Regions from separate parts of the Paenibacillus sp. FSL W8-0919 genome, predicted to be linked through region 2. Evidence: riboswitches for the same ligand, from Rfam matches in the RefSeq annotation. Region 2 holds a riboswitch; each other region holds the start of a gene.
The links. A riboswitch is a leader RNA that binds a small molecule or an ion and turns the genes downstream of it on or off. The one in region 2 is predicted to bind cyclic di-AMP.

Region 1 (7,763 bases), 870 kb from region 2:
TGACCCGGAACCCTCCAGGGAAAACAAAAACAGCCTCCGCTAACGAAGGCTGTTCTCTCGTGACATATCGTCATGTCGTTATGACTTGATATAGGTGATTCGCATCTGGTTGTCATCGCCGGTCACCATGATTTCCACGGTTTCGGTCAGAATATCGGCATAACTGTAAGACACGCGTTTAAAGGTCTGCTGGTCTTGATCCAGCTTAACAATGAAAACAGAAGGGTACGTTTCTTCCAAAACACCAGTACGCTCGACGGTCTTACGGCGGCCACCGTTAGCCCGAAGCGTAATTTTTTGCCCTAAATGGGCATCGAGACTGCGTTTGATTTCCAACAGCGCATTTTTAGCCATTGTCGACGACCACCTCTTTCCTTGTCCATTATACCGAACTTCCAGCATTTTGTCAAATCAAAAACATTAATTATATCAGCATCAAAAATACGTTGTCAATGTATTTTTTTTAGCCCGGCAAATCTCATTTCCATTTGCATTAATATGCGCTAAATCGACAAGCTTTATGTATGATATTTGACAATTTTCTTCACCGTATAGAACAAAGTAAAAAAACCCCGGTGCCCGGGGTTTTCTCAGCCTATATTCGGTTCTTCATCATCCTTGCGTCTTCGCATTCGAATGCCTCGCCGAACAAAGCACCGCTTAGCTGACGGAAGGCGTTACTTTCAATGTCGACAGATCCTGGAGGCTCGGCAGGCCGATCCTGTAGCTGCCCCTGGTCTCAATTCCGCCTACGCCTTGACTGCCGCTGATTGTATGGTGGATTACATCGTTGAGGTTGACCGTTTCCCGAACCGACGTATAGGCGGTCTTGGCGGCCACATAGACCGGGTCTAGGGCATGGATGAGAATTCTGCCCGGCGAGCTCGCAAAATTGGCTCCTGCCTGCAGCAGCGCTTCAAAATGCGACTGGCACGCTCCAGCCACGATAACCAAGGTATCCAGGTTCCGCTCATATTGCCGGGCCACCTGGATCGCCGATACGAAGTTATGCGAATTTTTGTAGCTGTCCAGACTGTATAAATCATACGGCTGTCTTCGCTTAAGAACCCCGTCATGACCTGTAATCACGACGATATCGGGTCGAACCCGCGGAAGGAGCCGATACAACGTATCGGCCATCGCCGATTCATTCACATAATGGCCTTCCGCAGGGACCCGAAGCTGGTTATAAAGCGCCATGCTCTTCTTCAGATACTGGGGATCCCCGTCCAGATGCAGGACCTTGCCCGGAACGTCGAAATATCCTTTAGCAGCCTGCGGGCCGCCGTTATTCCTAAGGCTCTTCAGCTGCCGCTCACTTTCTTCCTGTCGGCGCTTCTGCAGGCTCTCCAGCGTCTCATTCGCCTTAATCTGTGCCTGCTTCGTTCGCTCGCTTACGGCGGGATGCGGTACCTGGATCAGGTCATCGGCGGGAGCGTCGGCCAGCAGCCGGAATTCCGTGCCTTTGATGACGATAAGATTATGCCGCAATCCTTCTACCCGGAACGTTACATCGCCGCCGTAGGATTTACGAACGACCAAGTCTCCCAAGTTCATCACAACATCACCCCTACCCTATGGTATGGGCTAATGGAGCCATTGGTTCGTCATGGCGGCAATTTTCCCTCAGGCGGCTTGCCTTGACCTGATTGAATATCCTAAAGCCATGAACAGACCACACTTCGTTCCGTTTCTAACGAATCCCCGCCTCAAACAGGACATTGCTCAGCCGTGCGTACTCCTCGATGCTCAGCGTCTCTCCCCTGCGCTTCGGATCGAGCCCCGCTTCCTCCAGCAGCTGCTCCAGCCGCTCGCGTCCTTCATCGGCGAAGAACCGGCTCTTCAGGTTGTTGGCAATCGTCTTTCGCCGCTGGGCGAATGAGGCTTGAACCACCTCGAAGAAAAAGGACTCATCCTCAACCGAAACCGGAGGCTCCTCCCTTACCGCGAGCCGAATGACGGCCGATTCCACATTGGGCTGCGGGATGAACACGGTATGCGGAACGATGCAGACGAGCTTCGGCTCGCTGTAATATTGAACTGCAATGCTGAGGCTTCCGTAATCCTTGCTTCCCGGCGCTGCGGCCATCCGCTCGGCGACCTCTTTCTGAATCATGACCACAATATTCTCCAGCGGCAGCTTCTCTTCCAGCAGTTTCATCAGAATAGGGGTCGTCACGTAATACGGCAGATTGGCGACAACGCTTACCTTCCCCACCTCCGCGAAATCCTGGCGGAACAGCTCGTGCAGATCCACCTTAAGGACATCTCCATGATGAACTTTAACGTTATCGTAAGGCTCCAGCACTTCCTTAAGAATCGGAATCAGGCGCTGATCGATCTCTACTGCGGTAACGGCTCCGGCCATCTGAGCCAGCTTCTCTGTTAACGCCCCGATGCCGGGACCGATCTCAAGCGCACCTTTCTCTTTATCAAGGCCGGCCGCCTCCACAATCTTGCCCAAAATATTCTGGTCGATCAGAAAATTCTGTCCCAGGCTCTTCTTAAAGGAAAAGCCATGGCGGGCAATGATCTCCTTCGTGCGTCTAGGTGTCGATATATCTTCCATCCGGTTCATATCAGCTTTGGCCTCCCTCTTCCAGCTGCGCAAGCGCCGCCAGAAACTCTTCACGCGATATTTGAAACATCGCCATACGTTTATGGAACTGCTTGGAGTTGCAATACCCGATACCCAGGACATTTCCCATGAACATTCTCCGGGCTGCAGCCTCCGGATGAGCCGTCAGCCCCGCATCGATCATATCCTCCAGGCTGATCTGACTCTCCGCCCCCTCAAATGAGGTGTGGACGCGATCCAGGGCATGACGTATAGCCTCCGGAGATGCGTTCTCGACTCCGATATCGCCCTTGCGCGTCGCATCCGCCTCCGGTATGAAGGCGTGCTTGCAGCCGGGGACATGACGGTCGATGATCTTGCGAATCCGTTCCCCTGCATGATCGGGGTCTGTCAGGATAATAACCCCCCTGCGCTCCTTCGCGAGGGCAATACGGCGCAGCGTATGCTTATTAATAGCAGAGCCGCCGGTCTCGATCGTGTCGGCATCCACCGCACGCTTGATCGCTACCGTATCGTCCCTGCCTTCAACCACAATTACTTCTCGGATCATAACGTTCTCTCTTCCTTCCCAAAAGGACACATACCGCCTGTCCGACCGTTCTCCTTGAATCGGCATCGGCTGAAACCATACGGCGTATTTTTTACATGATGGCCCCAAAAATGCGACCAATACGCCGCAAAACAAAAGAAGAGGAGTTTCTCCTCTTCTTCATTATGATCTATTATAAGCTAAATTCGTTAGCATTAGAATGGCAATGTCATTAGAAATTGGGATTCATTAGTTCAAATCAGGCTTTACGGGACCGATCACATAAACGGTGCGCCCCGATTTCCGGCCAAAGTTCATGGCCGCTTTCAGCGAATCGTAATACACATCAATTTTATGTCCCTTAATCGCTCCGCCGGTATCCTCTGCACGGCGGAAGCCAATGCCTTCGATGTACACCCACCAGCCGATCGGAATGATGCTCGGATCAACTGCAATCGTCCGGCCCTCGGTTACCCGTGTTCCGGAAGCCGTGCGGGTTCCGATTCCCGCCTGCTCAGCGGAATATGCGGTCATTGAAACATTATTCAGCACTTTCTGGTATTTGAAATCAACACCCGCTCTGGAGATGACGTTATTCTCCGTCGCTTTGGCGGTGGATACCTTTCTAGTGCCCGTAAGCTTCGCTGGGGCAGACTTCACATTTGGAGTCGCTGCCGCTTGAAGCACGACAGGCTTCTCTACCTTCTTCGTGCCTACGGCAATAATTTTGTCCTTCGTCTTACGCTCGACCTCTTGCGAGACCTTCGTCTTGGATACGAGCTTGCCGTTATGGTACACCTTCTCGTAGTGATGAACGAGAACGCCCGGCTCGCCCCGCTGAATGACACGGTTATCACCGCGCTCCAGCGACGGATCCGCAGTCTTGATGACGCGGAACTCACGGTTCTCCTTCTCCGATACGGTCTGCTTCGTAACCCGAACGATTTGAATGTCCATATCACTGGTAAGCTTGGTGTCCTGTGACGGCTTTACTATATCTTCACCCTTGATCGTAATGCCAGCTTCTTTGAGTACACTATCGACCGTGTCCTGGGTCGTGAATATGGTTTTGGTGGTGCCCCCTACTGTTACTTTAACTGGGATTGCACGGTCAATGATAATCCGGTCCCCATCCTGGATCGTCCCGTTTAAAGGCATCGAGACCTGATCCTGCGGATTCAGCGTGATCGCTTGCTCATCCAGCAATTCCTGAAGCAACGATCCTCTGGTTTCTACCGTGGTTACGCGGCCATCGACCACAATTTGAACTTGCTTGCCCGATTGATCATGGATAACCAGCGATACGAGAAGTGATACCGTAACAGCCCCCATGGCGCCGAGCATCATCAATTGACGCAAATTCTCATGCTTCCATCGCAATGCGTAAGACATGCTGGATGATTGTGATTCATGGGTTTCTTCAGGTTGAAAAATGCCCACTATTCCATCCTCCTTCATAGTCCCGCCGTCTTAGGTAACGCATGAATGCCTTTGACGTGACTATAGCAGTTATTCTCGCAAGGCGTGCTGCTATCTATCTAACGCCCTGCGTCAATCCCCGTCTTCCCGTTCACCACTAGGAATCACCTCCTGTTTACCAACAGTATGACGACACCTTCTCCAATATTCAAAAATAAAAGAAGCCAGCGTGAAAGAGTACTAGAGGCTCTAACGTGGCTTCCTGATGATTGAAATCATGGAAATGGTATGCACGAGAATTCCCCTCTTACTTCGCTTACGGAGTTAGCTGTCGGGTTCGGACGTAAGAGAGACGCCCTAGATCCGGTCGCCCGCTCATGGCGAGGACCTTCACATTCACCCCAAAGACCCGATAAAGAAATCATATACGGCTCGTGCACGACAGTTTACCATGCACGGCAGTATCGGTTCCCCCGTTCCCCAGACTTCGGAGATTAAGCGAGACGGTTCATGAAATATGATCGCTGAAGTTTCAGCTTGCAAACTTGCAGCTTCTTATCACTGAAAAGATGATATCCTGTTTCCATGCAGGTTGTAAAGGAACAATCAAGCACATTTTTTGATGTAAATGGTTAAAAAATTGTAAAACAATCGTCTTTTCAGGTTAAAAAACTTTAATTAATCGCAATTCCTCACTATTTCATCGCTTTTGCTCCCGTTTTCACGAAATGCCAAATCGTTCCAGGGCATTTTTAGTGGTAATTTGGACCAGTTCATCGAAGGACATGCCTCGAATTTCGGCTGCCGTCTCGGCCACCAATTTCACATAAGCGGACTCATTTCGCTTCCCTCGGAAGGGGTGTGGTGTCAGGTAAGGCGAGTCCGTTTCAATGAGCAGACGATCGAGCGGAACCTTGGCCAGAACCTCCTTCGGCTGCTTGGCGTTTTTGAACGTGATCGGCCCGCCGAACGAAATATGAAAGCCCATATCCAGGCATAGCTTGGCCGTTTCCCAGCTGCCTGAGAACGAATGCATCACGCCGCCAACCTCATGAGCCTTCTCTTCCTTCAAAATCTTCACGATATCCTCATGCGCATCACGATTATGAATTACAATCGGCATACGGAGCTCCCGGGCCAGTCCGATTTGGCTGCGCAGCACCCGGTGCTGCACCTCCTTCGGAGACGTATCCCAATGATAATCGAGGCCGATCTCCCCGATCGCAACGACTTTCTCATGACTGCAGAGTGAAGCGATCCATTCCAGGTCGCCCTCCTCCATCGTGATCGCATCCACAGGATGCCAGCCTACCGCCGCATATATAAAATCATACGTCTCCGCCAACTTCATCGTGGTCGGAATCGTTTCACGATTAAATCCGATATTGATCATCCGGCTGACGCCGGCTTCAAGCGCCCGGGCAATGGTTTCCTCCCGGTCCTCGTCGAATTGGGGAGCATCCAGATGGGTGTGTGTGTCGAACAGCATATTCTCTCCCACTCCTTTCTTGTCGATCCTTGATCGTATCTTATCCAGCATAATCTTTATCATTCAGTTCTATGGTTGTCCATTATCAATGCCTCGTGCGTCCGGCCTTGAACCAGGTCCATCCATGATCCAAGCCATGGTCCATCGAATATAACGGACTCATCCCTGCCTGCGAAATAAATCCGCAACTTCGGCCGGCATCCGGTCAAGCAGCGGCTCTACCCTCTCCTCTGGGTAATATAGATAATTCCGGCCCTTATGGATCCCGCTAATGGAGCGTACGATATCGGACACCTCGGAAATTTCCCGAAGTTGGTCATGCCGGTCCAGCAGCAGAATTTGCTTCTCGTTCAACGGCATGCCCGAATGAAACTTATCATAAGGAAGATCGGTCGGAAAATCAATCTCCACATCATACGCGGGATCAAGACCCGCCTCCCGAAACGCCTGGCGGATGGCGTCGATTGTCTCCGGATTGCCGGTGTCGATTTCTATATATTTATAGAGCTTCCGATGGATGAATCGGCCGCATAATTCGCTAAGGAGCTGGTCTTGCTCGGCCGTCCATTGCAGAAACGCCGTTTGAATGAGCGCCTCATCCAGCCGCAGATACTCCTGAACGGTCAAGCGGCCTTCGAACAGAGCCGGCAGCGGTTCGATCATGAACTGAAACGCATACCCTGCTTCATAGAGCTCCTTCGCCCGGCGGAAAATCTGGCGCAGTATGATTTCCGAGCTTCTTGTTACCGGGTGGAAATACACCTGCCAGTACATTTGATATCTGGACATGAGATAATCCTCTACGGCATGCATCCCCGATTCCTTCACAACGATCCGGTCCCGGTGCGGCCGCAGCATCCGCAGAATCCGGTCAATGTCGATCGTCCCGTAATTGACGCCGGTGTAATAGGCATCGCGCAGCAAATAATCCATTCGGTCCGCATCCAGCGGACTCGTCACCAGATTCATCACGATCGGTTTGTCATACGTCTTGCGGATGACGGAAGCGACCCGCTCCGGGAAGTCCTCCCCCAGCTCCAGGAGCACCTTGTTCACGCACGTATCGCCGAGCAAGATCCGGCATGTCCAATCCTCGTGGTTCATCTGAAACGCCTCTTCTATAGAATGGGAAAATGGTCCGTGCCCGAGATCATGCAAGAGCGCTGCACATAGGGCCACTTGTCTCTCTTCCGCAGGCCAATCGGAGTATCCTCTTCGCTCGAATTGCGAGATGATTCTTCTTGTAATTTCATAGACACCCAAGGAATGGGAGAATCGGCTGTGCTCTGCGCCATGAAACGTCAGATAGGACGTGCCCAGTTGCCTGACCCGGCGAAGCCGCTGAAATTCCGGCGTGTCGATTAACCGCCAGATAATATCATCCTGTACATGAATATAATTATGAACCGGATCTTTAAACACTTTTTCCTCTGAGATTGGCAGGCGCATCATAAATCACTCCTTAAGTCATAAATTTAGGACTTGGACTATTTTCACTTCTTTTGACATCTAATGTCGAACAATGTCGAATTAGGTAATTTGGCGCTTTCCAAATCGACATATTGAAAAGTGAAGCGTTTTTTGGTTCAAAAATGGTAACTTCGTTGTAGGACAGCGGTTTATTTCACTATATTTTCGTAAATAGGTTCCGAAATCTCAAAAATATAGGTTGACTGTTTTGGGAATCGTTGGTACTATAAATAACATAAAAAATAGAACTATGTCGAATTATGACTTTTTTAAATTAT
Region 2 (7,763 bases):
TTGCCGATATGTATGCTTCCAGCGCTTGTTGGTATCCCATAAGTGTCTTCCCCCTCCTCCTCTCTCCTCGCCAAATCTCTTCCAAAACCTTTTGCTTTCGCCTTCGGCCCAATTCGTTCCATTCGATGATAACGGCGGATGTTCTTCTTCTCCTGCCCATCTCCAATAAATATAAAGCTAGCTCTCATCATGGAACAACCTATTTTCTCTGAAAAATTCTTACGCCTCCTAATGAAATCCCAGGTCTGCATCTCTACGGATCGTGCTAAGATATGAAGCAATACGAGCTCATTATCAAGAGAAAGAATGTCAACATGATCGTCATGAGACTTGTTCACAGCTTGCCGTCCCCCATACTCCGGCACAGACCTAACGGGACGAAGTGAATCCCTCCGAATACAGGTGATTGCGTATGATGAGTATTGCCGATTTCGCGGAGCGCACAGGCATCGTCCCCAGTGCTCTTCGCTTTTATGAATCCAAAGGAATATTAGTGCCTGCAGAGCGCCAGGCCAACGGCTACCGGACTTATGGCGACCATCAAATCCACGAAGCGAAGCTGGTAAACAGCCTCCGTCAAGCGGGAATCAGCCTTAACGACATCCGAGGTTTCCTTGAATCGGATGAGGAGACACGCTCCCGGCTGCTGGAGCGCTGGCGACGGGAGGCGGAAGCCCGAATTCTCTCCGTACAGATTGCAAGCCAATATCTGAACGGAATGGAACCGGGGCCAGGCAGTCTTCATCTTGTTAGATGGGACGAACCCCTGACCCTGCTATGGCAGCCTTATGAAGTCCATAAGCCTGTTCATTCCTATTCGCTGGCTTGCGAGCATGCCCTTCAGCAACTGCGTCAAGCAGGCATCCGCCCCCAAGGAACCGGCCTGATCCGGGTCCTGGATTCCCGGGAGTCCAGCGTTCTGATCGAAGTCGGCTACCAACTGGGCCGGGATCCTAATGCAAAATGCCGTTCACAATCGCTTCCACCCGAAGCATACTTGGAAACCTTGCCTCCTACCTTGTTCGTCTCCGTCGACAGCTCTTGGGAAGATATCTTTATCTGCATGCGGACGATCCGATTTTTGGAGAAGTTCGGCTTTAAGCCTTCCGGCAAACGGATCGAGCGGCATTTTGAGGACTCGGACTCCTTCGAAATATTAATTCCCGTCATGCAGTCAACCATGGGTTGACCTTCAAGTAACTTGAAGGTTTATACTGGGTTTGTTCGTTCCCAAAACTTTCTTGCTAAGGAGGAGTTTCGTAAATGCCTGCGCTAAAGCTCGATGATTTTGATGGAGGATTTATTATTGCCCCTTGGGACCGGTTCAAGGAGCTCATCACATGGTACAGCACGCACTTGGATTTGAAAGTGACATACGAGGAAGATTTTCCGGTCGAAAAAATGGCCACCCTGACATTCCCTGCACTCGGCTGTATTCATATCAAGTCCGTAGAGCATGGGCATCCCCATTTTGCGGTGGATTGGGGCCGGAACGGAAATGTCCGTTTTTGCTTTACGGCAACCGACCTGGATGCGGTACATACATACTTTCGCAATCAGAACATCCAAGTGACTGAAATTACGGAAGGAGCCTTCGACCGCACCTTTGACTTCTACGACCCGGTCGGCAACCGATTAACAGCGATCGAGCCCGAACCCGGGACCGAGGAATGGGTTGCCAAGGCCCCTACGGCACGCTTTCCATTTCAGGCTATCCCCCGCTTTGGCGTCGATAATCTGGAGGATGCGATCCAGTGGTATGAGACGAATCTGGGCGGCAAGGTCGAACGGATTAGCGAGGACGGCACTTCCGCGATCGTGATCATGACGAACGAAGGCGCGCCGGTCTACCTTGAGACTGCCCGTCCCGATCACACCAAGGACAGGCTGACGGTCGCTGCACGGCCGTACTGGGTGATCCGAAAAAAGGCCGATTTCTTCGAAACCCATAATCGCTTGAAAGAACAGGGCTGGCATGTTACGGATTTCGCCGGGAATCCCAAGACGCTGGTACTGTTCCACACCTACGATCTGTACGGTAACCAAATTAACATATGGTGTTATGAGGACTGTTAATTGCAAGCAATTTGATAAGCCAAAAGGCACTCCCTGAAGCAGGGAATGCCTTTTTTACTGAAGCCGCTTATTATTTACGTGCTCGTTTCCTGCCTTGATTTCACTAAACAAATTAACCTCCGGATCAGGAGTCTTTGGCTCAACAGCCGGATGTCCTGTACCTGCTCCGGTAAAGTATTGAGATAGCAAATCCTCCAACTGTGATAAGGTTACCGGCTTTGCGGAATCCTGCAGTTCATAACCAAGCAGTCCGTTGGGCTCGATCGTAGCCGTTTTCACATCACTTCGTTTGGATATCCCCTGCTGCCGCAATTTCATCTCAAGCGCATCCACGGTTAACCTTAGCTTTTTCATATTCTGCAATTGAAGCTGCCCATTCTCTATAACGATAACGGCTGGTCCCTTTATCCACCTCTCAAAACGGCTCCAACGCACTTGCATAAATTCGACCAGGATGAGAACCAGAATAAAGACCAGAGCCGCTGCAAAGGTCAGAACTAAGTTTTCTTCGGCGATCGGTTGAACGATGATCGTTCCGATGGAAATCATCGTAATGGTTGTGGGTACGGTCATTTGGGAGATTGATTTTCGACCGGATATGCGGAGCACCAGCATTCCAAAAATAATTAAAATAAGGGATTTCCAGATCTCATTCCATAGCTCATTCATAGACTTGTCTCCTCAATCGTTCAATGATTCCCTTATGTTTTGGTCAACGAGTAACCATCTTATGCATGCCCTTACTCATTTTGATGGATAATATTTAACTAGTCCCTCTCTTCCCCATTATTTTGGTTTGCGAATCGCGTAATTTCGGATACAATCAATGACTGAAAAAATTATCCTGAGGCGAGGGGTGCTCTATGCATCATTTCAATGAGATCTTCGTTCAATTGTTAATTTTGCTTGCGATATCGATGGGGGTTATCGCATTGGCCAAAAAAGTAAACCAGCCTTATTCGATTGCGCTCGTTGTGGTAGGTTTGCTGCTCGGATTGCTGCATATTCCCGTTTTGGACGAAGCCGAAACTTTTATTACGCAATCCAATGTATTCCAGGCGATCATCATCTCCTTGTTTCTGCCTATCCTGCTTGGCGACGCCACATTAAAGCTTCCTTTCTCCCACTTACGGCAGCAGAGCAAGCCGGTGGTTGCTCTGGCGATCGGCGGAACCTTTCTATCTTTCCTTATTATCGCACTGGCGATGTATGGAATCATGGGACTGCCTTTACCTGTAGCTTTTACCTTTGCAGCGCTTATGAGCGCAACGGACCCGATTAGCGTAATCTCCATCTTCAAATCCCTTGGTGTTTCCAAGAAAATGGTGACCATCATCGAAGGGGAGTCGCTTTTCAATGACGGCATCGCCGTCGTGTTATTCCAAATTTCATCCGTATACTTGCTCTCCTATATAGAGATGGGCTGGGCAGGCATAGGCAGCGGGATCTGGCTCTTTCTTCAGTTTAGCTTGGGAGGGATTGCGATTGGAGCCATCCTCGGCTTTCTGTTCTCACAGCTCATTCGTTTTTATGACGATTATCCGCTGGAGATTGCCTTTTCGATGTTGTTGTTTTTCGGAAGCTACTTTATTGCCGAGCACTTTCATGTCTCGGGAGTTATCGCCGTCGTCGTAAGCGGCTTGATCTTCGGCAGCTACGGCAGCCGGATCGGGATGTCCGAAACCACGAAGATGAATATCAATTCGTTCTGGGATGTCATTACCCTGGTTGCCAATTCATTGATATTCCTTATGATCGGCCTAGAAATCAAGCATATCGATTTCACGGATAAATGGGCGCTGATTATCGCCTCCATCATTATCGTGCTGATTGGAAGAACGGTCGCTGTTTATACCAGCTTGAGCTTCCTGCGGAAATTTCCGTCATCCTGGAAAGCTCTGCTGAATTGGGGCGGCTTAAAAGGGAGCTTATCGATTGCACTTGCGCTAAGCCTGCCCGCCTCCTTCGAAGGGCGCGACGATATCCTCGTCCTTACATTCAGCGTCGTCCTGTTCTCGCTTCTTGCACAGGGGCTGACGATAAAACCGTTGGTTACCAAGCTTAAGCTGTCGAATCCCGTCAAGGAGACCGAATAACTAACTAGAGCAAGATCGAATATTTATTGAAAGTCCGAAACCTCGCGAGGGAACTCGCGTAGAATACCTAAGTATAGATTAAGCTGCATCGTTTCAATAACGTCACATGACACTTCGGGATCAAGGTTTACATTTAGATCTACCTAGCTTAGTATATACTACGATAATCTTATATTATTGATCGCTTAATCCCCACCACTTGGGGAGCGGGGGAACCAGCGAAGCCGCTAACGGCTTCAGGGGTGAATTCTTTCCAAGCCGGAAAGAACGGGGACTCTCAGACCCGAATCCGACAGCTAACCTCGTCAGCGTCTCGAGAGATAACGCCCGTGCAACTTTGACTTGTTTATTCGGAACACAGTCCAAAGCCTGGAAGCAGATTGTCTCTGCTACCGGGCTTTTTTTCCTTGGGTTCAGAAGACTCAAGCCGCTTGATCAGAAAGGAGCAGATGCATTCATGATACATCATGAAAAAATTATGGTGTGTGTTTATTATGGGCCGAACGGCGAACGGCTGATTCGGAGAGGAGGCGAGCTCGCCAAACTACTGCAATGTCCCCTCTATGTGATGAGCGTCATTCCCTCGGCTGTGGATGAACTCGATCTCGAGCAGGAAAAATTCATGGCCCTTTGGCAAACCATCTGCGATGAATATGGAGCTTCGTTCATCACCAAGCCTAATGATAATCGTCATAAAGCTTCGGACATCATCGCCGAGACCGCCAAGCATTATCAGATAACGCAGCTGGTCATCGGACAATCCGGCCAAACACGGTGGCAGGAAATCACACAGGGTTCATTCGTCAATGAGCTGCTTAATCGAATCGGCGAGACGGATCTGCACATCGTGGCTGTGCAGCGAATGGATCAACACATCGTGGAGACTCACGAGCGTGGAATTCCGGTTACGGTTGTCAGCAAAGATGGACTATATCTGATCCGTAAAGGTGAAGACGAAGGGGACGTTGTCGCGGAGGGGCTGTTCTTCAAGGAACTGAATACGGATTTCGAAACCGGTTTGTTGCGTATAAAAACCGATCGGGAATTCAAGTATTTAAAGGTAAGTCAGGGGAAAGTCGCAGACACTTCGTTTTTCCTAAGTCAAGCATCAACACCCCTTGACCATGAGAAGGATTATGGATAGTAACGCAACAACCCAACGATCCGCTCCCAGCAAAATCGAAATGTTCATCAACAAACAAAAAAGCAATATGAGCCCCCCTCAGCTCATCCTGATCGTATTTACCATCTTAATCTTGATCGGTACCTTGCTGCTCGCGCTTCCACTGTCCTCCGCCAGCGGTACATCCGTAGGACTGCTGGATGCATTATTTACTGCCACTTCCGCAATCTGCGTGAATGGCCTAGTTGTCGTGGATACCGGGAGCGTCTACTCAACCTTTGGCCAAGTCATCATTATGATATTGATTCAAACCGGCCGGTTGGGCTTTATGACCTTTGGTGTCATGGTTGCCATCGTGTTAGGGAAAAGAATCGGGTTAAAGCAGCGTCTCATGATTCAACAAACGACCCACTCCACATCGGCACAGGGACTGGTCAAACTATCCCTGTATATGGTGCTGATCTCATTTGCCTTTGAAACGCTCGGAACGATTCTCCTCGCCATTCGATGGCATGAGATCGGCTGGGGACAAGCACTCTATTATGGACTTTTTCATTCCGTCTCTGCCTTCAACAACGCCGGTTTTGCCCTTTGGTCGGACAGTCTCTCTTCCTTTGTCGGCGATCCTGTCGTCAACATAACGATTGTCTTGCTCTTTGTTATTGGCGGACTCGGGTATATTGTCGTTGTCGATCTGTTCCGCAAGCGCTCTTGGAGGAAGCTGTCCCTTCACTCCAAGATTGTCATTCTTGGAACGGGCATCCTATGCGTGTTCGGCTTTGCAGCGATTCTCGTACTGGAAAGCTGGAATCCGGCTACCTTCGGGCATTTGAACGGAGGCGAGCGGGTGCTCGCAGCATTCTTCCAGGGCATGACCCCAAGAAGCTCCGGGTTTAACACGATTGACATCAGCAGCATGCTGGCGGCTTCCCAGTTCATTATCATCATTCTGATGTTTATCGGAGCAGCCTCAGGCGGAACAGGGGGAGGCATCAAGATCAATACGCTTGTGGTACTCATACTGGCAACCATCCAAACCTTCCGTGGCGGCGGCCAAGTCCATGCCTTCCAGCGCAAAATTGCGATTGAAACGGTCTTGCGCGCACTAGCTGTCGTTATGAGTTCATTGGTAGCCGTACTTGTCGTTGCCCTCCTGCTCACGGTATCCGAGGGAATGCTGGAGGAGCATTTTCTAGAGGTTCTCTTTGAAGCGACTTCGGCCTTCAGCACAACCGGGTTGTCTATGGGACTCACGAGTGAGCTGTCTCCTGCCGGCAAATTCATTGTGATTGTCACGATGTTTGCCGGGCGGCTGGGTCCATTAACGCTCGCTTATGCGCTGGCTCAGAAAAAACGCTCCTCCAAAATCGGGTATGCGGAAGATCATGTGCTGATCGGTTAGATAACCTACAAGAATTAATAATAACCTTCCGCCTCTCTGTATCAAGGGTTAAACACACTAAAAATAGGATGCCGGAAATCGGCATCCTCCTTATTGCACTAGTATTAATCCGTTTCTTTTAATGAAGAAGGGACGGCTTCCTCGGCAGTCTGATCCGCTGAATAGCTCATCTTCCTTCCCCTTTCCCTTGACGAGAGCATCACTTCGCCGCGACGGCTTCGATCTCAACGAGCAAATCCGGCGAAGCGAGAGCTTTGACAATAACTAACGTTGTCGCCGGGGGAGGGGTAGGCAAGGAACCTGCCCCCGCCTCCATGAAGGCACCAAGCAGATTTTCATCCGTTAAATAGATCGTGGATTTTACGATATCGTTTGCATCCATATCTGCGTCGGCAAGAACTTTATATAAATTGTTGATCGCCAACTCCGTTTGTTGCCGAATATCATTGCCGGGAACTCCATCCGGACCTACACCCACTTGACCGGAGATGAACAGCATGCGCTGGAAAGACGTGACCTCAACTCCATGATGATAAATGTTTGAAGAGGCCATTCCTGGAGGATTAAATTTTCTCAACATCATCCCATCTCCCTTTTGTTCCATATTTTTGCATAGCATATTAAGGACTCGTGCTCAAAATCGGAAGAGTGCTCTAGACTTTTCTTACGGGGAACCACAGTTCAACGGAATGTAGCCCTGCTATTTCGCCGTAGATTTCCAATTCCATTCCATCCACCTGCTCATAGCCTGACGTTGGGAGCCATTCCGTATAAAATCGCCGGTACAACGTCTCGATGGTTCCACCGAACGCATCCCAAGCAATGGGTTCCGAGGGGAAGATCGCCCATGTTTGTGCAGGAATCGTTATGGTAGAATATCCATTCGTGTTACTGGTTTCGCTTTTAAAGGCACACAGCATATACGGAAAGGTATCATTTCCTGTATGTTTGTAGCTGCAAATCCCATGTACTTTGTATGAATCCGGACTCAAAAAACGGGGCAAGTTGCCGGCATTAGCAGCAAGTCGCTCTACTTCACCAGTGGCGTGGCATTGTTGCCAGAATT
Region 3 (7,763 bases), 250 kb from region 2:
GCTGGACGGACTCGAGCGGCACCTAAGCTTTACGAGCAAGGACGGGGAAGAGGCCCATAAGGGGCAGCGGCTGATGAACCGCATTGCACCGTTCGTGGACGTCGTTCATTTATACGGCGAGAATCAGAGGGGAAAATTCTAGGCAAGGCTGCTGCCTATAGAAATGTAAAAAAGCCTGATCCCTTTAGCGTCACAGGACGCGATGACAGGGATCAGGCTTTTCTTAGCGCAAGGAGCCGTCAATTAGCCGACCAAAAATTTGATAATGACGAATCCGAAGAAGATGATGGTCATGAAACCGAACATCCCAAGAAAGCCCATCATCAAATCGCTGAAATCATTGCGCGGTTCTTCGTTGATGTGCTCCCGCGGATCGTTCATGCGCACGTTTACATCCATGGTGCTTGCCTCCTCAAAAAGGTGAACATTCCGTATGCACGGCTAAGACAGGTCACCCGACTTATTATTAGTAGTATACCCAATGTCCAAATCATTTGTAAAGATTGCATGAATATTCCGAGAAATCCCCTTTCTTTAGGTGAGTATATTTCACTTTTTCTTAAAGTTTGTGGTATACTAAAACCGTCGACGCATTCGACATTATGATTCGCGCTATATCTTGAAATTATCCTGTAAGGAGGAGTATACAATGGCTATCGTTAATGTTACCGATCAAACCTTCGCCAACGAAGTGGAAGGTCAAGGAACGGTTGTAGTTGATTTCTGGGCCCCATGGTGCGGTCCTTGTAAAATGCTCGCTCCGATTCTGGACGAATTGTCCCAAGAACTCGGCGACGATGTAAAAATCGCAAAGGTGAACGTGGATGAAAATCCGGAATCCGCAGCACGCTTCGGCGTTATGAGCATTCCGACGATGATTTTCTTTAAAGACGGCCAGCCTGTCGATAAAGTGGTAGGGCTTAACTCCAAAGAAGCCTTGAAAGGCATCATTGCGAAGCATCAATAATGCTTGATATGCAAGTGCCGCTACCGCAATAAAGCTTCCATAAAGCGCCTTCGGTCAACAATCCGATAGGCGCTTTATGCGGTTTATCATCAGGATTTTGCAGCATTCGATTACTGCCGCTTCCGGGTACAATATATAGACCCCGAAACAGCGCCATCTTGATCGAGCCGCCCGCTGGCGCCTTTGGCGCCACGAACAAAACCGTTGACCTATACATTGCGGATTGAACGTCGCTTTTTGGATTTTTTGCAGCAATCTCATCATAATCATATATAATCTTCTTGGAGAGGAGGAAGAAGATGGACGACTTCGGCAAACAACTGCAGGAGCAGGAGAAGGCCTTGGAGAATATCCGGCACAAGCTGGCGCTGCTGCCCGACCAGCCCGGGTGCTACCTGATGAAGAACCGGGAAGGAACCATTATTTATGTCGGCAAGGCCAAAGTGCTGAAGAACCGGGTGCGCTCTTATTTTACCGGCAGTCACAACGGCAAGACCCAGATGCTGGTGGCCGAAATCCGCGATTTCGAATACATCGTAACGGGCAGCAATATGGAAGCGCTCATCCTGGAGTGCAACCTGATCAAAACGCACCAGCCAAGATATAATGTACTGCTGAAGGATGACAAAACCTATCCATATCTAAAAATTACGAACGAAGAGCATCCACGCCTGGAAGTAACGCGCCGGGTGCTTAAAGATAAAGCCAAGTATTTCGGACCCTACCCGAACGCCTATGCCGCCCAACAGACGAAAAAGCTGCTCGACCGCATGTATCCTTTGCGCAAATGCGGGGTTATGCCGAAAGAGGTGTGCTTGTATTATCATATGGGCCAATGCATGGCTCCATGCGTGAAAGAGGTGCCGAAGACCGCCTACGAGGAGATCACCAGCGAAATCACCTCCTTTCTAAGCGGCGGCCATGAAGAGATCAAGAAGGAGCTGCAGCGCAAAATGCAGGAAGCCGCAGAGGACCTGTATTTCGAACGCGCCAAGGAGCTGAGGGACCAGATCATCCATATCGACACCTTGATGGAGAAGCAGAAGATCACCACAACCGACACCCGGGACCGTGACGTCTTCGGTTATGCCGTGGATAAGGGCTGGATGTGCGTGCAAATTCTGTATATGCGCCAGGGGAAAATGGTGCAGCGCAACAAGTCGATTTTTCCGTTCTACGGTGACGCGCACAGCGACTTCATGTCCTTCATCGCGCAGTACTACAGCGATAACCCTGCCGTGCCGCAGGAAATCCTGCTTCCGGGGCCGGTCTTGATCGAGGAGGCCGACTCCGATGCGCAAGACAGCATCGCGGCCAAGGATGATTCGATATCGGAGGGAGCAGGCAGCCGAGCCGCTGCTTCCAACGAGAGCGGCCTGGCCCCAGGCGCCGGTGAGGGCGATACCGCTGGATCGCCTGCCTTAGCAGTCGCTGAGGACCCGTCCGGCTCAGGTTCGGCCGGCGGTCCGGAAAGCCCCGGGCAAGGGGAGGAGGCCGAACGTCTGGCCGCCGCGACAAAAGCCGAGAACGAGCGGGCGGAGGCTGCCGGCCTGGTGGACGCCGCCGGAGGTGCAGCCGCCTTGCAGGAATGGCTCGGCGTTAAGGTGCATGTGCCGCAGCGCGGCTTAAAGCGCCAGATGGTCGGGATGGCGATTGAAAATGCAAAGGTTGCGCTGGATGAGAAATTCCGCTTAATCGAACGAGATGAGGAGCGGACATCGATTGCCGCGGCCAATCTCGGCGAAGTGATCGGCATCGAATCCCTGAACCGGATCGAGGCGTTTGACAACTCGAACATACAGGGAACGAATCCGGTTTCGGCGATGGTCGTGTTTACAAACGGGAAACCGGATAAGAAGGAATACCGGAAGTACAAAATCCGCACCGTGCAGGGGCCGGATGATTACGAGACGATGCGTGAGGTCATCCGGAGACGGTACGAGCGGGTGCTGAAGGAGAATCTGCCGCTGCCGGACCTGATCGTGGTCGACGGCGGCAGGGGACAGATATCGGCTGCGATCGATGTGCTGGAGAATGAGCTGGGACTGTTTATTCCGGTCTGCGGGCTTGTGAAGGATGCCAAGCATAGAACGGCGCAGCTGATGGTCGGCGATCCGCCGCAGCCGGTGTCCCTGCCGCGGGACAGCCAGGAGTTCTACCTGCTTCAGCGCATCCAGGATGAGGTCCACCGGTTTGCGATCTCCTTCCATCGAGAGCAGCGCGGCAAATCGATGGTTTCGTCCAAGCTGGACTCGATCCCGGGCATCGGCGAGAAGCGGCGGAAGCTGCTGCTGAAGCATTTCGGCTCGATCAAAAAAATAAAAGAGGCTTCAGTCGAAGACTTTAAGCCCCTTTCGATCGGTGAAAAATTAGCTACAGATATACTCAATGCCCTTCGTGATGAGGAGTCGTGACATACGGCTTCTCTTTTTTTGTTGGATTCAAGCGATAGATCACGTAAGCCACGATTGCCGGCAGCACCATATAGAACAGGCCGATTAGCACATTAGGGGCCCCTTGAAGCATGACCAGGCTGATTCCCATGAGAATGCTGTTGAAGACGACATGCGAGAACATGGCCGCAATATATCCGTATTTCAGGAAAATATAGCTGAACAGCAGGCCGATAATGACCAGCTCAATCGGGCGGGATACGACTGGGTAAATCGGATACAGCGTATGGCCTAGCGCCCAGATGATCGAGGTGATCAAACTCGCGACAAAGGTGCTGCGCACGATTTTCTTCACCATTCTAATGCCGAACAGCCGGTATACCGCTTCCTCCGAAATGCCTGCCAGCCAAGCCATCAGCGGAAACAGCCATGGATAGAGCATGTTGTAAGGCGACTGCGAGGCATCGGTCGTGGACCAGGTGTTCAAGGTCAGGCCGAGCGCGATGAAGATCAAGGACTGAATGCCGAGCAGAATGAGGGCCCACAAATAGCCCACCTTCATGCTTTCCAAGACATAGCGGCCGTACCCGGGCTCCTTGGCACGCGGCCACGGATTAAGCCCGTCTTCCTTTCGCCATAGACCGCTTCCGCCGACAAGCGAGAAATAGAGCAGGGCGGAGAAGACGAGGGAGTAGATGGCGTAGAAGATCATCATCCCGATGATGCCGGTCTCGGACATTCCTTGTGCCTTAAAGACCGGAACCAGGTTGTACGTATTCAGCATCTGGATGACAAACAACAGGACGGACAGCAGGATACCGCGCTTAAACGAGGTATAGGCTCTGGTCTTGACGCTGTAGACGATGGCCAGGATACCGAGCACAAGCGTAAACAAACCGTACCCGACCAGCGTCAGCAGCGTTGCATCCTGCGTCTGCTTGTTCACATAGGCAGCATGCGCTGCCGGAACCGAGAACGCGGGCTCGAAGGAACGCAGTGTCCCATGTTCAAAGGTAAACTCCAGCTGCAGCCTCGAATCCCCGATGGCGGCTTCCGTGACGGTATATCTCAGCTTAGGTTCGCCTTCCCGGGTAGAAAGCTGCAGCTGCGTCGCATCGTATCCGGCCCACTTGAGCCACGGCTCCGCGAGCGCCTGCTTCTCGGCCAGCGTCATGCCTTCCTCAACCAGAAGCAGCATTTGCTTCCGGACCTCCCCTTGATTCAGCTCGATCCTGTCGTAACTGGAGCGGGCGGAATCATAGGAGAATCCCGCGATGCCGGCATTCTGCATATGCACATCCACGTTCAGCGCATCGCCACCCGGCAAGGTGAAGCGGACGCGGTATACGTCATATGGGTATTTGGCTTCGTAATTCTTGTTATACTCCTTTAGCTTCTTTTCCTTGGCCAAATATCCGTACAGCTCGGAGTTGGACTGGTATGTAACAAGGGGGTCTTGCCCTTCGGAAGCAGGAAACCCTAAACGTTCGCGAGCGAACCGTGACGCCGCTTGCGCAGCCTCATCCTTGGAAATGATTTGCGGATAGGGCGTATCGGTCGACTCGAAGGAAGTGGATGGGAGTACCTGGAATATAAGAAACAGGATCAGACCGATGATGGCCGGTGCGATAAGCTTCTTTAGGTTAGGCGTCAGCTTCAGGGGCTCTTCGGCACGGTTCATGAAATTCCTCCTCTTAATTTTAGTGCTTTCCGATATGAATAACCGGCCCCGCAAAAAGCGGATCATAGAGTCAATATAACATACATATGAAGAACAAGCCCTGCTTATCCCAAAGGGCCAATAATGAAATAAAACGCTGAAAATGAATGAAAGGTTTCGAAAACGTTAGAGAACCATATCCTTGTACTCTTGAATATGCCCAATTCGCGCTCATTTAAAGACTTTTTGGTAAAAAAACGACGTTGGGTTCGCTTCCGGATTGCGTTATAATCACATCATGCTTCAAGGAACCGAATAAACCAGCCGAATTTCGTAATGAGAACGGGGGAACCATGTAATTGGGGTGAATTTCATGATCTCTTTCGGATCATGGATAGGGCGGCCTGTGATAATGCCCGAATCCGTCAGCTAACCTCGTAGGCTGTTGCACAGGAACCAGACCGTGAAGGGCACTGTTTTCCAGTGTCTTTTTTCTTTGATTTTTTTGGAGAAGGTGAAACTTTGAACTCAAAAATGAAGTGGCTTAAGCTGTCACCTCCGCAGATCCTTGCGCTCGGTTTTGCGGCGGCGATCCTGGTCGGTACCATTCTGCTCATGCTGCCCGTATCCAGCAGGACCGGCGAACCGATCAGCGGGATTGACGCCATGTTTACGGCGGCTTCCGCCGTCTGTCTGACCGGGCTTGTTGTCGTGGATACAGGCACAAGCTTCAGTGCTTTCGGACATACGGTGATCCTTCTGCTCATTCAACTCAGCGGGCTCGGGTTTATGACGATGGCAACCCTGTTCGCCCTGGTATTCAAGCGGAGGATATCGCTCAAGGACCGGCTTGTTCTGCAGGAAGCGATGAATCAGTCCTCCATCGAAGGGATCGTTCGTTTGATCCGGCGGGTGTTTATCTATTCCTTGACCTTCGAGGCGTGCGCTGCCGTACTGTTTACACTGCGCTGGGCATGGGATATGCCTATTGGAAAAGCCCTCTATTTTGGGGTGTTCCATTCCGTTTCGCTGTTTAACAATGCAGGCTTCGATCTGTTCGGTGATTTTCATAGTCTCACGGATTATGTCGATGATCCGTTGGTAAACATCGTATCCATGCTGTTGATCATATCCGGCGGCATCGGGTTCGTTGTATTATCCGATTTGATCGATTTCCGTCAAAAAAGGAAGCTGTCGCTTCACTCCAAGGTCGTTCTCTCGATGTCGGGGGCGTTGATCTTCATCGGGGCGATCATCATATTTATTTTTGAGTTCACCAATCCGTTAACGCTGGGCTCCTTGGACGGGGGAGGTAAAGTGCTCGCCTCGTTCTTCCAATCGGTCAGTCCGCGAACAGCGGGCGCGAATTCGATTGATATCGGCGGCCTAAGGCAAGCTACGCAATTTTTCATTATTATACTTATGTTTATCGGAGCGTCGCCGGGATCGACCGGGGGCGGAATCAAGACGACAACCTTTATGGTGATGGTAGGGGCCGTATTCGCAATGATGAGAGGGCGTGAGGACATCGTCTTATTCCGGTTTCGCCTCGCTCAGGAGCGGGTCTTAAAGGCGTTAACGATTGCGCTTCTTGCGCTGCTGCTCGTATTGACGGTATCCATGATCCTGTCCACGACAGAGGATGCGGATTTCCTGGAGATTCTATTCGAAACGACCTCGGCCTTCGGTACCGTCGGCTTGTCGATGGGATTAACGCCGGATTTGACGGTGTTCGGCAAAATATTGATCAGCTTAACGATGTTTGCCGGACGTCTAGGTCCGCTGACGCTGGCTTATGCACTCGGTCCGAAAAAGGGTAAAGAATTGTATCGTCATCCGGAAGGCAAAATGATTATTGGATAAGGAGTATAGGAGAGACATGAAACCAAAGCAATTTGCAGTGATCGGTTTGGGGCGGTTCGGCTCGAGTCTGGCACTGGAACTAATGGAACTAGGCTATGAGGTTCTCGGCATTGACCGGAACGAAGAGGTCGTCGAGGATATGAGCGAGTATCTGACCCATACGGTGGTCGCCGATGCTACGGATGAGGAGATGCTGAAATCGCTCGGCATCCGCAACTTCGACTGCGGGATCGTCGCGATCGGAGACGATATCCAGATGAGCATTCTGTCCGCCATCCTGCTCAAGGAGCTTGGCGTATCGACCGTCGTGGCCAAAGCGATTTCCGTGCTGCACGGCCGGGCGCTGCAGAAGCTGGGTGTGGACCGGGTCATCTTCCCCGAACGGGATATGGGAATCCGTGTGGCTCACCAGCTGGTTACGCCGAATCTGCTCGACTATATCGAATTATCTAAGGATTATTTGATCGTGGAAATGACGGTAACCGATTGTATGGACGGCAAGACGTTAAGCGAACTGAACACGCGCGTCCGTTACGGTGTCACGGTGGTCGCCCTCAACAAGCGATCCGGCATTATCGTCGCGCCGACGGCGATGGACGTGGTCAACGCCGGCGATGTTATGGTCGTCATCGGCTCCAACGACAATGTGGAGCGGTTTGAGACGGAAGTCGTGAATCTGCAGCAGAAATAATACAAAAAAACCTGACGATCTCTAGGTCGTCAGGTTTTTTCGCTGCTTCTCTTCCGCGAGGCTTCGGAAGAGCACCTCGGTTTCGTTAATCCAGCGGCGGGCGGCGCTGCTAAGCTCTGAAGCATCCCCGTAAATCAGGGAGGTCGTCCGCCGCGTCTCCATGAGCGCGGGGATGTGAATGTCCACAAG
Region 4 (7,763 bases), 940 kb from region 2:
GGATCGATGCCAATATTTCTTTCTAATCAAGGGTCCTCCTTGTCGGCGCTTGCTCCGAATGGGGGCAAGCCCTCCGTCTCTGCCGTGGAGAAGGCCCCGCTTTCACCTCCAAAGGTTCAGCCTGATGCACCGGCCCCTGCGCTTAGCGACCGGCTGGTCGAATACCACATGGATGTAAGGTACGAGCCTGAACAAAACAAGCTGAAAGGCAAGCAGACCGTCACCTGGACCCATCCTGGCAAAAGAAGCGTGAATGAGCTCTACTTCCATTTATACCCGAACGCCTTTGCATCCGATGAAACGACGTTCATGAAGGAGTCCGGAGGCAGGCTTCGATCCGATCCGATGCCCGAGAACGGCTATGGGTCGATGAAGATTACGAACGTGAAAACGACCGAGGGCCTGGGCCTGACGCAACGACTGCAGTTTGTTCAGCCGGATGACGGGAACATCAAAGATCAAAGTCTTGCCAAACTCCGGTTGCCCAAGCCTGTAAAAGGCGGAGAGAGTATAACCCTGCATTTGGAGTTTGAGGTAGAGCTGCCGAAGATTTTCGCGCGCATGGGCCGGACCGAGGATTTTGTCATGGCTGGCCAGTGGTTTCCCAAGATATCGGTATACGAGCCTGCCGGCACGCGGGAAAGAACCCAGGAAGGCTGGAACTTACATCAGTATCACGGCAATTCGGAGTTTTACTCGAACTTCGGCATCTATAGCGTTCGGATTCGTGTACCCGAGGACTATATCGTAGCCGCTACCGGGTTCCCGACCAAGCCTGCGCAGAAAGCAAATGGCGAGAAAATTTACCAATTCTATGCGGATGACGTGCATGACTTCGCCTGGGCCGCCTCGCCGAACTTCGTGACGGCGGAAGAGGCTTACTCCGCTCCGGGTATCCCTGGCGTCCGGATCAAGCTGTACCTTGATCCTGCTCATAAGGATTTGAAGGAGCGTTATTTTGATACAGCCAAAACGGCGCTGTCCTCTTTCGGCAAATGGTACGGCTCCTATCCGTACTCCACATTATCCATCGTTGTCCCGCCTTATTCCGGCAACGGTGCAGGCGGCATGGAATACCCGACGCTCGTCACCGCCTTCGGAGCCAATAACGACTCGCCCGGATATGAGCTGGAGCGGACCGTCATCCATGAAATCGCCCACCAATATTTCTACGGCATCGTAGCCAATAACGAATTCGAAGAGGCATGGCTGGACGAGGCCTTTGCTTCCTATGCCGAGGAGAAGGTCATGGAGAAGCAGTACGGAATTACATCCAATACCGCAGCGCAAGGCGCATCCATTACGTCGCCTGAACCGCTTAAGATGGAGTCCTGGAAATACAGCTCGCATGAAAATTACGCACTCAACGTCTATACACGCGGCAAGCTGGTGCTCCAGGGCATCGAGCGACAAGTCGGATCCAAGACGATGGATAAAATCATGATGACCTACGCCAAAAAATTCCGCTTCAAGCATCCGACAACGACGGACTTCCAGAAGGTTGTTGAACAGGTTACCCAGTCCTCATGGCAGTCGTATTTCGATCAGTACGTTTACGGCAGCCAAATGGCTGACATCGCGATCGACCAGATCAAAACCAAAAATAAAGGCTCACAAGCGCACCCACAGTTTGTTTCGACCGTAAACATCACGAGCAAGGGCGGCGATGTTACCGATGTGCCGATTGTGTTCGCTTTTGAGGATGGCAAGCTTGTTGAGCGAACATGGAGCGGCAAGAACGGCAAAGTAACTTATACGCTGGAATACCATACACCGCTCGCCTGGGCCATGGTGGATCCGAAATATACCATCATGCTGGAGAATAAACACATGAATAACTATATGAAGGCTGGCATGGATCCGAAAGTCGTTACACGTTGGAATCTCGGTATTACCAAGCTCGTGGAGACGCTGTTCGGCAGCATGTCGTGGTGAGGGGGGAGCACATGAAAAGCTATGCAGGCCAAGGCTGGATCAGTGTTAAAGATCAATTATACGTCTCCATTCTACTGTTCTTGTACCGTCTTCTCTGGGGCTACTGTCTGTACAGGCTCGTGAAATCCGCCGTCGTCCCGCTTTTGATGCGGTACCCGGATCCGGCTCCTAACGAGCTGAGCCGCCTCCTGTTCTTCTATGAGGGCGAAATGAGCTTGTCACTCAGCAATACGGTTCATACCTACGGCTGGATCCTTGCCGCTCTGCTCCTCGTCCGCATGGTGCTTACCCCGCTGATTCGCGCCGGCATCTTCTACAACCTCCACCAGGAGGCCCGTGGCGAACGCGGTCTGTTCTTCTTCATCGGCATGCGGAAGCATTGGAAATCGGTAACGGTGTTCTATCTCATCGAGCTTGTTCTTACGGTTGCCCCGGGTTACTGGATCATTCCCAAGGCTCTTCCGGCACTGCTCGGCTCCATTCAGGAGCCTTCCCAGCTGCTCCGGGTGCTGCCTTACGTGGCGGCCTGGTTCCTCTATACCTATGTTATTCGCCTTGTGCTGCTGTATATGCAGTTCGGGCATACCGGAGAGCTCGGTATGATCGCATCCGTCACGGCGCTCATACGCAAGCTGGGAACGGCCGTACTGCTGTCCATTACTGTTGGTGGAGCCGCATTTGTCATTCTCTTGCTGTTCAGCTCGGCGTCCCTGTTCTGGGCGGGATTAATCGGACTCATCATTCAGCAAGCCTCCTATTTCCTGAACGGGCTCTTCCAAATATGGGGAATTTCTTCCCAATATCATTTATGGAGAGCGTCCGTAGCTTCAAATCCATAACGGTTACAAAAGTTACATTTCATTAACAACCATACATCGTTTAAATGTGGTAAAAAGCTTGTAACCGGAAGCTAAAGCAGCCTCCGAAAAGGATAGATTTCGAACGATAACTTCTACATCCAACCGGAATCCTCAACGTTCCCCTCCCATATTTATACAAAATCCCTGTCCCACTTCAATGTGGACAGGGATTTTTGTTAAAAAAACAACTTTCCTCGTTTGCCAAATTGTTAATACTCTGCTAAAATAACGAATATGTTAGTAACAACTTTGTCATTTTTATTGTAACTATTGTCATCATGTTAACATGTTGGAACGTCATATTGGGTTCATCGACATCTTTTAAAAGCCGAATTCCCGTCTTCATACGGGAAGCGGGGGATCCGTTTTGGGTGAATTGATCTCGCTAGAGAGGGATCATAGGGGACCTTCAACCGAACCCTTAAGCTAACCTCGCAGGCAATGGAAGGAGCTTTTTGTTTTGAAGAAGAAGTTAACAGCCATCTCTTTAGGCTTGGCCCTTGCGCTCACGATTGGAACCGGTAGCGCTTTCGCGGATTCCAAGTTGAATACCGTTATCAAACCAACCATCGGTGTCTCTTATAAAACCGGCGGAACCACTACAAAGGGTTTTGATTGCTCCGGATTCACCAGCTATATTTACAAGAAGCTGGGCCTCACCCTGCCGCGCACTTCTGCAGCACAATACAAGGTAGGTACCGCGGTATCGAAGAGCAACCTGAAGGCCGGGGATCTCGTATTCTTTAATACTTCCGGCAGAGGCGTTTCCCATGTTGGCATTTATGTCGGTGGCGGGAAGTTCGCCCATTCTTCCTCCTCGCGCGGCGTCATCGTTAGCCCGCTCAGCCAGAGCTACTACGCGAAGCGTTATGTAGGCGCGAAGAGAATCATGAGCCAAAGCACGTACAAGTCCCTTGCCGTGAACTACAATTAATTGACTGTACCGTAATTTTTCTGAATGTCCATAAGCCCTGGAGCATGAGATGTGCCGATCTCACCCAGCGGCTTTTTTTCTATAATTTTTCGTCTATACCTCTATAACGTTTCTGGCCATGGAAAAGTTCTATGTTTTTCGGAAAATCCAAAAATATTTTTTCCATTCTGTATGCTCAAAGCCACCAACAAGATTCGGCCAATCCGAGCGCTTACATTTTATTTACCCTTCCAGAATTAACCTAAACAGCAATACGAATAAACAATCGAAAATTTTTTAGCTTCAGTTTCGTTTCCCCCTGCGCTATTATCTTTGCAATCCCGCTCAGCAGCATGTATTCTCTCTCTAACGGAATTGTTTTGAATGAGAGGAGTATTTAGATGGAGGCGAATTTACCCTCGTTTCATACCGTGGTCATGCAGGAAGCCCATGCCGCTGAAATTTGCACCTGGTCCTATCCCCCGCCCTATAATATATATGGCTTTCTTCCTTGGGAGCAGATGAAGGGACTAGGGGTGGAATTCGGGGATCCCGGCATCCGCCTGCAGCAATACCTGTCCGTGCTGGATGAGCAGGATCAGCTCTGGGGGTTTGCCCAGCTTTTCCCTATGGCAGGCGTTACGCGTCTAGGCCTGGGCATGCGGCCTGATTGGTGCGGCCGGGGAATGGGTAAACGGTTCGTGCAGGCAATTGTGGATGAGGCGAAGCGGCGCCGGCCTTCGGACGAGATTGATCTTGAGGTGCTTACCTGGAATGAACGGGCTATCCGGACTTACCGGAAGGCTGGCTTTTACATTGCCGATACGTACGAACGCCTTACGCCGACGGGCATGGCGCCTTTTTATTGCATGGTGTATGACCCGATGGCCAATGAGGAATAGTAGTCTTGTCTATATGAAAAAGTACAATTTTGTGTACTTTTTATGAAGGCAGGCTTGAACATTGCTTTTTTTGTCACAACTGGCTATGATGTGTAAGGATGTTGGTTTATAATGAAGACAAGTGCAAAAGTGCAGTATACATAGAAAGGACGATATGACGATGCAAAAATGGATCATGAGCGGACTGTTCTTCGTCGCATGTGCGTTGGCTATTGCGCTGATGTTTACGCTTCCAGGCAAGGAGCAGGTGGCGCAGGAAGAGAAGCCAACCATGCCGGAGGTTACTTTGGATGCCGCTGCGGCTGAAGCTACATTGAAAGCCAGCTGTATCTCCTGCCATGGCGATCAGCTCCAGGGCGGTGCAGGTCCGGCTCTGAATCAAGTAGGCGGACATATGGATGCGAACGCAATCTTTAACGTAGTTACCAAGGGACGTAAAGGAATGCCTTCCTTTAAGGATCAGCTGAAGCCTGAGGAAATTGCAAACATCGCGCTCTACCTTGCTGAGAAAAAATAATCCATCAGCTCTTATTACGCAAAACACGCTTGGATCCCCAGACTGCTGTTTGGATCCAAGCGTGTTTTTTAATTCTCGGGCCTAACGCTTCTGCAGCTGCCCGAATCTACATTGCCTATTCCGGATCCTTCAGATCCTTGGATCGGCTCTTCTCATAAACTTCGTTAAATTGCTGGGCCTCCTTGATGTCGACGGCCGTTATTCCGCCGTCATCCCATGACGTCAGGCGCAGCGTCACCGTTTTATAATCAATGGTGATGTAGGGGTGATGTCCGAAAGCTTCCGAAATCGCTGCCACCTCATCAACAAAGGCGATTCCCTTCATGAAGGAGGAAAAGGTGTACTTTCGTACAATCCATCTCCCCTGTTCAAATTCCCAGCCTTCAAGCTTCTCTAGATGAGCCTCCACTTCCTGCTGCGTATAAAGCATCATTATATTCCTCCCCGAAAAAAACCTTTCATAAGCCGATTGTTACGTCCTTAGGGCTTCTTTCCATCTATTTTATTCCATGCTTCATTCCTTGATAACCTGCCTGGCTTACACGAGCGCTACGAATGCCAGCTCTTCCTCACCGATCAAAATATGTATCCGATGATTCATCCGATCATGCATGACAACCCCGCTGCCGACCGTAATGACCGGCTCTGTGCCCAAGGCATAGAACAGATCCTCCGCCAGCGCCTCATGAACCTCGGCCTGCTCGGCATCCTCCAGCCTGCCCCAATCCTCCGGATCCATTTCAAAGAAGACATAGCTGTCAGGAATACGCCCAACGGCTTCCGTTAATTCGGTCAGAATTTCGCCGTAATCCCTTCCGTGCTTTACGCCCATCTCCATCACTCCTTCCTGCCATGCTAAGCTTCGATTACTCTTCCTTCTATTATACCGGAAATTACAACTAAAAAAAAAAGCCCGATCTGACGATAAATAGGATAACGCCCCGTAAAGGCGCGCGGTTCGCCGCAAGAGCCGCTAAAAACGAATGGATTCGTTATTTATTTCTCACGGATGAGGTGTAGCATGGAAATTTCAACACTTATAGGTTTGATTCTCGGGCTTATCGCGGTGCTGGTGGGCATGATCCTCAAGGGTGCCTCCATCGCGTCTTTGATTAATCCGGCAGCTTACTTAATCATTCTTGGCGGAACTGCCGCAACTTTATTCATCGGTTTCCCTCTTTCGGAACTGAAGAAAATTCCCAAGCTGATCAAAATGACCTTTGTGAAGCAGCAGCTGATGGACAAGACGGATATGATCAAGCTGTTTATGGAATGGGCTTCCATCACTCGCCGTGAAGGATTGCTTGCCCTGGAAACCAAAGTCGAAGAAATTGATGACGGCTTCCTGCGCAATGGCATGCGGATGATCATCGACGGCAACGATCAGGAATTCGTCCGCGACGTGCTGATGGAAGACATCAATGCCACCGAAGAGCGCCATCGTTCCGGGGCTTTGATCTTCTCCCAGGCCGGTATGTACGCTCCGTCGCTCGGGGTTCTCGGCGCTGTTATCGGTCTGATCGCAGCCCTTAGCCACATGGAAGACATGGGCGAGCTGGCCCACGCGATCGGTGCTGCGTTCATTGCCACCCTGCTTGGTATTTTTACAGGTTATGTTATCTGCCATCCGATTGCAAATAAACTGAAGCGTCTGTCGAAACGCGAGGTGGAAATCCGCCTTATGATGGTCGAGGGCCTGCTGTCCATTCAGTCGGGTGTGTCCACGATCGCCATTAACCAGAAGCTGTCCGTGTTCCTGACACCGTCCGAGCGTGCTCAGCTTGATGAGAGGGAGGCTGGTTCTAGTGAGCAAGAAGACTAGACACGAGCCGCACGAAGAGCATGCTGATGAATCCTGGCTTCTCCCTTATGCCGACTTGCTGACGCTCCTGCTTGCGTTATTCCTTGTGCTCTACGCCATGAGCGCGACCGATGCGCGCAAATTCCAGGAGATGAGCGAGGCCTTCAGCATTGCCCTAACGGGCGGTACCGGCGTGCTGGATTACAGCAAGACCCAGCCAAGCGACGATCCCCCTGATGTTAAGGATCATAAAGCGACAGCACCCACCATTCCCGCACCGACTGCCGACCAACGACGGGCTGAGCTGATGCGTCAGGAGCAAGAGGAGCTGGAGCAGCTCAAGAAGCAGATCGATAATTATATTAAAAATAACGGGCTGACCTCCGAGCTAAGCACCAAGCTCAACCATTCCCAGCTCGTGCTGACGATTCGCGACAACGCGCTGTTCCCGTCAGGGGAAGCTGTCGTGAAGCCGGAGGCCCGCAAGCTGGCTGAGGCCATCTCGCAAATGCTTCAAAAGTTCCCGGATTATGAAATTATCGTATCCGGTCATACCGACAATGTTCCGATCTCCAATAGCAAATACCCGTCAAACTGGGATCTGAGCTCGGACCGCGCGCTGCAATTCATGAAGATATTGCTGGCGAACTCGTCGCTGGATCCGAAACGCTTCATGCCGATCGGCTACGGCGAATACCATCCGATCGCGGACAATGCAACGGCTGCAGGCCGGGCGAAGAACCGCCGGGTTGAAGTGTCCATTATCCGGAAATATCAGGACAGCGCAACCTTTACGAGTGTCGACGAAGCCGGCAATTAGCCGCCGCAAGTCCCT

Region 1: it holds a riboswitch for cyclic di-AMP, as region 2 does, so the genes downstream of both, NST44_RS04995 (ubiquitin-like domain-containing protein) here and NST44_RS08840 (histidine kinase) in region 2, are expected to answer to the same signal.
Region 3: it holds a riboswitch for cyclic di-AMP, as region 2 does, so the genes downstream of both, NST44_RS10120 (TrkH family potassium uptake protein) here and NST44_RS08840 (histidine kinase) in region 2, are expected to answer to the same signal.
Region 4: it holds a riboswitch for cyclic di-AMP, as region 2 does, so the genes downstream of both, NST44_RS04650 (C40 family peptidase) here and NST44_RS08840 (histidine kinase) in region 2, are expected to answer to the same signal.

The regions. Positions count from the first base shown of each region.
Region 1 covers NZ_JBBOPV010000001.1:1,161,654-1,169,416, forward strand. Annotated here, with positions in the region: gene veg (biofilm formation stimulator Veg) at 79-354, opposite strand; gene yabG (sporulation peptidase YabG) at 661-1,557, opposite strand; gene rsmA (16S rRNA (adenine(1518)-N(6)/adenine(1519)-N(6))-dimethyltransferase RsmA) at 1,694-2,578, opposite strand; gene rnmV (ribonuclease M5) at 2,580-3,128, opposite strand; gene NST44_RS04995 (ubiquitin-like domain-containing protein) at 3,357-4,547, opposite strand; cyclic di-AMP (ydaO/yuaA leader) riboswitch at 4,824-5,037, opposite strand; gene NST44_RS05000 (TatD family hydrolase) at 5,248-6,015, opposite strand; gene NST44_RS05005 (HD domain-containing protein) at 6,175-7,464, opposite strand.
Region 2 covers NZ_JBBOPV010000001.1:2,033,999-2,041,761, reverse strand. Annotated here, with positions in the region: gene NST44_RS08865 (hypothetical protein) at 1-338, opposite strand, end outside; gene NST44_RS08870 (YybH family protein) at 1-40, opposite strand, end outside; gene NST44_RS08860 (helix-turn-helix domain-containing protein) at 413-1,189, shown strand; gene NST44_RS08855 (VOC family protein) at 1,264-2,076, shown strand; gene NST44_RS08850 (DUF421 domain-containing protein) at 2,131-2,745, opposite strand; gene NST44_RS08845 (cation:proton antiporter) at 2,940-4,172, shown strand; cyclic di-AMP (ydaO/yuaA leader) riboswitch at 4,345-4,497, shown strand; gene NST44_RS08840 (histidine kinase) at 4,630-5,316, shown strand; gene NST44_RS08835 (TrkH family potassium uptake protein) at 5,309-6,697, shown strand; gene NST44_RS08830 (RidA family protein) at 6,897-7,277, opposite strand; gene NST44_RS08825 (AraC family transcriptional regulator) at 7,351-7,763, opposite strand, start outside.
Region 3 covers NZ_JBBOPV010000001.1:2,287,876-2,295,638, forward strand. Annotated here, with positions in the region: gene dnaI (primosomal protein DnaI) at 1-142, shown strand, start outside; gene NST44_RS10100 (hypothetical protein) at 244-399, opposite strand; gene trxA (thioredoxin) at 650-967, shown strand; gene uvrC (excinuclease ABC subunit UvrC) at 1,267-3,381, shown strand; gene NST44_RS10115 (CPBP family intramembrane glutamic endopeptidase) at 3,353-5,041, opposite strand; cyclic di-AMP (ydaO/yuaA leader) riboswitch at 5,333-5,479, shown strand; gene NST44_RS10120 (TrkH family potassium uptake protein) at 5,555-6,883, shown strand; gene NST44_RS10125 (potassium channel family protein) at 6,900-7,574, shown strand; gene NST44_RS10130 (LysR family transcriptional regulator) at 7,596-7,763, opposite strand, start outside.
Region 4 covers NZ_JBBOPV010000001.1:1,090,264-1,098,026, forward strand. Annotated here, with positions in the region: gene NST44_RS04640 (M1 family metallopeptidase) at 1-1,935, shown strand, start outside; gene NST44_RS04645 (hypothetical protein) at 1,947-2,774, shown strand; cyclic di-AMP (ydaO/yuaA leader) riboswitch at 3,112-3,251, shown strand; gene NST44_RS04650 (C40 family peptidase) at 3,256-3,729, shown strand; gene NST44_RS04655 (GNAT family N-acetyltransferase) at 4,110-4,610, shown strand; gene NST44_RS04660 (c-type cytochrome) at 4,771-5,127, shown strand; gene NST44_RS04665 (4a-hydroxytetrahydrobiopterin dehydratase) at 5,243-5,557, opposite strand; gene NST44_RS04670 (hypothetical protein) at 5,666-5,959, opposite strand; gene motA (flagellar motor stator protein MotA) at 6,149-6,949, shown strand; gene motB (flagellar motor protein MotB) at 6,933-7,748, shown strand.